Regions from separate parts of the Enterobacter vonholyi genome, predicted to be linked through region 3. Evidence: predicted binding sites of a transcription regulator. Region 3 holds the regulator's gene; each other region holds the start of a gene.
What was found. The regulator CRP, encoded in region 3, controls carbon source genes, mostly activating them, when cyclic AMP is high. The targets are predictions, from matches to a motif close to ATGTGANNNNNNTCACAT.
Positions count from the first base shown of each region.

Region 1: AB3N39_RS14795 (YfcZ/YiiS family protein) is a predicted target of CRP. The motif match lies at 1,310-1,327, and genes of this name have one in related genera.
Region 2: serC (3-phosphoserine/phosphohydroxythreonine transaminase) is a predicted target of CRP. The motif match lies at 1,255-1,272, and genes of this name have one in related genera.

Region 1 is NZ_CP162152.1:3,151,930-3,154,132, forward strand. It holds gene fadI (acetyl-CoA C-acyltransferase FadI) at 1-673, opposite strand, end outside; gene AB3N39_RS14795 (YfcZ/YiiS family protein) at 920-1,204, opposite strand; gene fadL (long-chain fatty acid transporter FadL) at 1,577-2,203, shown strand, end outside.
Region 2 is NZ_CP162152.1:1,510,924-1,513,126, reverse strand. It holds gene serC (3-phosphoserine/phosphohydroxythreonine transaminase) at 67-1,155, opposite strand; gene AB3N39_RS07090 (DUF421 domain-containing protein) at 1,318-2,010, opposite strand; gene ycaO (30S ribosomal protein S12 methylthiotransferase accessory factor YcaO) at 2,138-2,203, shown strand, end outside.
Region 3 is NZ_CP162152.1:4,066,337-4,068,539, forward strand. It holds gene AB3N39_RS19170 (phosphoribulokinase) at 1-186, shown strand, start outside; gene AB3N39_RS19175 (OsmC family protein) at 253-657, opposite strand; gene crp (cAMP-activated global transcriptional regulator CRP) at 969-1,601, shown strand; gene AB3N39_RS19185 (YccS/YhfK family putative transporter) at 1,659-2,203, shown strand, end outside.

The DNA.
Region 1 (2,203 bases), 910 kb from region 3:
CGTCGGTCAGCTTGCCTTCCGACCAGGCTTTTGCCGCAAGCTGATGCGAGCGATGCGCCAGCGCATCCTGCTGTTCACGGGTAATGCCGTAGGTTTTCGCCATCTGCTCGGCGGTATCGCCCATGCGCAGGCCAGTGGAGTATTCCGCTACGGCAGGTGGCACGGGCATCAGATCGCGCAGACGTAAACGCGAGAAGAGTTTGAGTTTCTGACCCGTCGTACGGGCTTTGTTGGCATCGACCAGGATACGCGCCAGCTTTTTACTGACCCCAATCGGCAGCACCGAAGAGGAGTCTGCCCCGCCCGCAATCCCGGCGCGGATAGTCCCCGCCATCAGGCTTTCGGCGACGTTCGCCACGGCCTGGAAACTGGTTGCGCAGGCGCGACTGACGCTGTAGGCATCGGTGTGCACATTCATCCCGGTACCAAGGACGATTTCCCGCGCAATGTTGGGGGCTTCAGGCATCTGCACGACCTGACCGAACACCAGCTGTTCGATGACCTCAGGCGGAATTTCGCTGCGAGCCAGCATCTCCCCCACTACCATTTTCCCCAGGTCAACGGCCGGTATGCCATGAAACGCCGTTGCCTGACGCGCAAATGGCGTTCGCAATCCACTGACTATGGCAATGCGATCGCCCTGACGGGTAATTAGCGGTAATGCCTGACTCATAACACTCCCCTGTAAAAAATTTTTCGCAAACATAAAGTGGTCTGACCTGATAATAGTCTTAACCATTTTTTTACATTCAGCCAATCGGGGAAACGAAAAAGTGCGAGCTAAAACACAGAGAAGAAAAAGAAAATGCCCCTGCATGGCAGGGGCATTTGTGCGGTTTGTTGCCGGGTGGCGGCGTTGCCTTACTCGGCCTACACAATCGTAGGCCCATGCAAGCGAAGCGCCGCCGGGCAAAAAGGATTAACGCAGACCCAGCTGGAAAATCAGTGTTTCTGCTTCGCAGGCGAAAACAAAGTCGATGTCCAGCTTCACGCCGCCTTCCACTTCGGTGAAGGTCGACTTGATTTCACACGGATCGGATTCAACATCACGCGCACGCTTGCTCAGCGCGGCCAGGGTCTCTTCCGCTTCGGCACGGTTAGTGAACACACGGCTGTAAGACGCGGTGCAATCGGAGTTGTCCATGATGGTCCCAACATCCATACAGCAGCAAACCGGGGTTTCATCAGCACTGCATTTACTCATAGCTCAATTTCCTCTGTATTCGCGCAGCGCGCGAGATAAACACGATGCTGATATTTTACGCCCCGGCGCGGGCTCTCTCCAGCCGTTAATGGTGCAAAAACGGATAAGTGACCAATATCACACTAAAAAATGATCCAGAACAAAAACCACCCTTTTGGGTGAGTCGCGATGGTCACAATTTTGCCAACCAGATCTCGTTTCGCGAAACATGTTTGAAAATATTAATAAACAAACTTGCAACATTCTGGCTGGTCAGACCTATACTCTGGCCACTGGTCTGATTTGTCTGTCATACCTCAGACCCTACACTTCGCGCTCCTGTTACGGTATGTAACAATTATTGAATAAAAATAACTCAATGAGGTTATGGTCATGAGCCAGAAAACCCTGTTCAACAAGACTGCGCTGGCAGTCGCAGTGGCACTCGTCTCCACTTCCGCCTGGTCAGCGGGCTTTCAGTTAAACGAATTTTCTTCCTCTGGCCTTGGCCGTGCGTATTCCGGGGAAGGCGCTATTGCTGATGATGCGGGTAACGCGAGTCGTAACCCCGCGTTGATCATGATGTTCGATCGTCCGACTTTCTCTGCCGGTGCGGTTTATATCGACCCTGATGTCAACGTTTCTGGTAAGTCGCCTTATACGGGTGCGAGCCTTAAAGCGGACAACATTGCCCCAACAGCATGGATCCCCAACCTGCACTTCGTTGCGCCCATTAACGAACAGTTTGGCTGGGGTGCATCCGTAACGTCTAACTACGGCCTGGCTACCGAGTTCAATAACAACTACCCGGCTGGTGAATACGGCGGTAAAACAGACCTTACTACGCTGAACCTCAACCTGAGCGGTGCGTATCGCCTGAACGATAACTGGAGCTTTGGTCTGGGCTTTGATGCCGTTTACGCCGATGCCAAAATCGAACGTTATTCCGGGGAACAGACTGCGCGCCTGCCTAAAAACAGCAATAAAATTGCCAGTCTTGAAGGTGATGAGTGGGGCTAT
Region 2 (2,203 bases), 1.9 Mb from region 3:
AAACTTAACTCTCAACTCAACATAATAAAAACCCCGCAGCAGGCTACGGGGGTGAAAACAGCGCTATTAACCGTGGCGACGTTCGAAGTCGATCATGAAATCCGTCAGAGCTTTAACGCCTTCCAGCGGCATCGCGTTATAGATGGAGGCACGCATGCCGCCAACGACACGGTGACCTTTGAGCGAATGCAGGCCTGCCGCGAAGGACTCTTCAAGGAACACTTTATCCAGGCTGCTGTCCGCCAGCTGGAACGGCACGTTCATGCGGGAACGGTTAGCTTTCGCCACATCGTTGCGATAGAAATCGCTTTTGTCGATCACGCCATACAGCAGTTCAGCTTTCTGCTGATTCACCTTGTCCATCTGTGCCACGCCGCCGTTTTGCTTCAGCCATTTGAAGACCAGGCCTGAAAGATACCAGGCAAACGTTGGTGGGGTGTTGAACATAGAATCGTTATCGTTCAGCACGGTGTAATCGAGAATCGACGGGCAGGATTTATGCGCTTTACCCAGCAGGTCTTCACGCACGACGACGATAGTCAAACCGGCCGGACCGATATTTTTCTGCGCGCCCGCATAGATAACGCCGTAGCGGCTGACATCAATTGGCGCAGACAGAATGGTGGAGGAGAAGTCGGCGGCAACCACGACATCGCTGCCGAAGTTTGGCGTCTCGTCGATGGCAATCCCGTCAATGGTTTCGTTCGGGCAGTAGTGCAGATACGCTGCGTTATCAGAAAGCTGCCACTCGCTCATTGGCTTCACGGCGCGCAGGCCATCAACGGTCACTTTGGCGTCGATAACATTCGGCGTGCAGTATTTATGCGCTTCTTTAACGGCGCTCGCAGCCCAGTAGCCCGCGTCAACGTAGTCAGCCGTCGTTTTGTCACCGAGGATATTCAGCGGAACGCCTGCAAACTGGCCGCGTCCACCGCCGTGGCAGAACAATACTTTGTAGTTCGAGGGAATATTCAGCAGATCGCGAAAATCCTTTTCTGCCTCTTCGGCCACCTGAATAAACTCTTTACCACGGTGGCTGATTTCCATCACCGACGTACCGAGACCGTTCCAGTCACAGAGTTCCTGTTGAGCCTGTTTAAGCACGTCTGCCGGTAACATTGCCGGACCTGAACTGAAATTAAAGACTTGAGCCATTTCCCCTCACCACGCTAAAAGCCATAAGTTATAACTGTGGATATCGGTTTTATCATTCAGTGACACGCGCCGCAATGTCTAAAACTTATGACCCGTGAAATGTGCCCCGCGTCACACAAAACAATCTGCCGCCTCGCCATCACAAAACCGACAAAATGGCTGTCAGGTGATGCGTTTGGCCCGGCTAACCTTCGTCCATTCCGGATTTGCACAGCGGGGGCATAATTGACGATCCCCCGGCTGCATCGCGAGCACGTGGCTACATCTCACGCAGGCATACTCGCCTGACTCAGGTACGGTTCTGAAACGCTCGATCAGCATATCCGGCAGGATACACAGTCCCGGCTTCACCTCGTCGTCAGAATAGTAATAGACGCTGATCTGCCCGTTGGTCTCCATGATCGCCAGACGCACCTGCCCGAGCTGTTCAACGCTATTCAGTCGTAGCTCCATAAAGAACTCGAACTCGGTCATATTGGCGCTTTGTACATTTTCCCAGGCCAACTGCCCGTCCTCGACGATAACGACCGGCTTCCCCTCAAGCAGATCTTCCAGCTTTTCGCTTTTCGACATCAGCCACATGACAAGGCGATAAAGAAGCGCCAGTGAAACAAAAACGATAAACACCGGCACCATCGGCACATCATCATAGAAGGCGACATCCCCCGCCGCTGAACCCAGCGTCAGGATGATCAACACCTCAAAGAGCGACATCTGCCTTACGCCGCGACGGCCGGTGATTTTAAGAAACAGGAAGACAAGTACGAAGGTATACAGGCTGCGGAGCGCCACTTCGCCCAGAAATTCAGGAGGAACTTTATCAAACGCCATCCGCTGGAGATCAAATGCTTTCATTTTTCTATGCCTTAACAGTCAGTTACTGCCACTAAGCATAGCCCAGCCATTTATTTTCGCCGAAGATAGCACCCGTCACTCAAAACCCGTATCATTGCGCGCTTTACGTACGATAAAAGTGAACGCCATGACTCAAACGTTTATCCCCGGCAAAGATGCCGCTCTGGAAGATTCCATCGCTCGCTTCCAGCAG
Region 3 (2,203 bases):
TTTGTGGTGATCCATTTCCGCAATCTCGAAGGCATTGATTACCCCTGGCTACTGGCCATGCTGCAGGGCTCGTTTATTTCGCACATGAATACATTGGTCGTGCCGGGCGGAAAAATGGGGCTGGCGATGGAGCTCATCATGACGCCGCTGGTGGAGCGACTGATGGAAGGGAAGCAGATTGCGTGAGCATGTTCCCTCTCCCTGTGGGAGAGGGTTAGGGTGAGGGCATCAACACGCACGATGCCCCATCAATCACGCCTCGATCACTTCATACGAATGCGTGATTTTTACCGCTTTCTCCAGCATTAATGCCACAGAGCAGTACTTCTCCGCAGACAGATCCACCGCACGCGAGACCGCCGCGTCTTTTAGTTCTTTACCTGTGACCACAAAGTGCAGGTTAATATGGGTGAACAGACGTGGCGCCTCTTCACGCCGTTCTGAGGTGAGTTTAACCTCACAATCCGTCACGTCATGACGACCTTTTTGCAGAATCGACACCACGTCAATGGCGCTGCATCCGCCTGCCGCCATCAGCACCATTTCCATTGGGCTTGGCGCTTTATCGCCGGAGTTACCGTCCATTAAAATCTGGTGCCCTGACGCGGATTCGCCCAGGAACGTTAAACCTTCAACCCATTTCACGCGCGCTTGCATATTCTTAAACTCCAACGTTGCATTTTTGGTGACAGATTACGCGTGCGTTACATTTCTCGCAATGGAAGGCGACCTGCATCATGCTGAAGCGAGACACCAGGAGACACGCGGCGAAAGCTATGCTAAAACACTCTGGATGCTACAGTAATACATTGACGTTACACATGTATGCAGAGGACATCAAACTTTACTGGCTGCGAAACGTTACGGTAGCCGACTTCCCAGGGTATGGGTAAGAATTCGATTGCAACCCCAGAGTCCGGATGCATTTGATGACTCTGGTGACAGCTTATAACAGAGGATAACAGCGCATGGTGCTTGGCAAACCGCAAACAGACCCGACTCTCGAATGGTTCTTGTCTCATTGCCACATTCATAAGTACCCATCAAAGAGCACGCTGATTCACCAGGGTGAAAAAGCGGAAACGTTGTATTACATCGTTAAAGGCTCGGTGGCAGTGCTGATCAAAGATGAAGAAGGGAAAGAGATGATCCTTTCTTATCTGAACCAGGGCGATTTCATCGGTGAACTGGGCCTGTTTGAAGAGGGCCAGGAACGTAGCGCCTGGGTTCGTGCAAAGACAGCATGTGAAGTGGCTGAAATTTCTTACAAGAAGTTCCGTCAGCTGATTCAGGTTAACCCTGACATTCTGATGCGTCTTTCTTCCCAGATGGCGCGCCGTCTGCAGGTCACGTCAGAGAAAGTGGGTAACCTCGCCTTCCTGGACGTTACCGGCCGTATCGCGCAGACCCTGCTGAACCTGGCGAAACAGCCAGACGCCATGACCCACCCGGACGGCATGCAAATTAAAATTACCCGTCAGGAAATTGGTCAGATCGTCGGTTGCTCCCGTGAAACAGTAGGCCGTATCCTGAAAATGCTGGAAGATCAAAACCTGATCTCCGCCCACGGTAAAACCATCGTGGTCTACGGAACGCGTTAATTCCGCTTAAACGGCGTGCCATCGCAAGGTGTCACGCCGTTTTTGTCTCTACTCCCCATGTGGCGCAGGCTGATCTATCACCCGGAAGTTAACTACGCACTGCGACAAACGCTGGTGTTGTGTCTACCCGTGGCCATAGGCCTGATCCTCGGACATCTTCAGCAGGGCCTGCTGTTTTCTCTCGTACCCGCCTGCTGCAACATCGCCGGTCTGGACACGCCGCATAAGCGCTTTTTCAAACGCCTGATCGTTGGCGGCTGCCTGTTTGCGGGCTGTAGCCTCGCCGTACAGCTGTTACTGGCTCGTGATATCCCGCTGCCGCTGATCCTGACCGTGCTGGCGATGACGCTCGGCGTCACCGCCGAAATCAGCTCGCTGCACGCCCGCCTGCTTCCCGCCTCGCTGATTGCGGCCATCTTCACGCTGAGCCTCGCCGGGAATATGCCTGTGTGGGAGCCGCTGCTGATCTACGCTCTGGGGACGCTGTGGTACGGGCTGTTTAACTGGTTCTGGTTCTGGCTGTGGCGCGAACAGCCGCTGCGCGAATCCCTGAGCCTGCTCTATGTGCAGTTGGCGGATTACTGCGAGGCCAAATACACCCT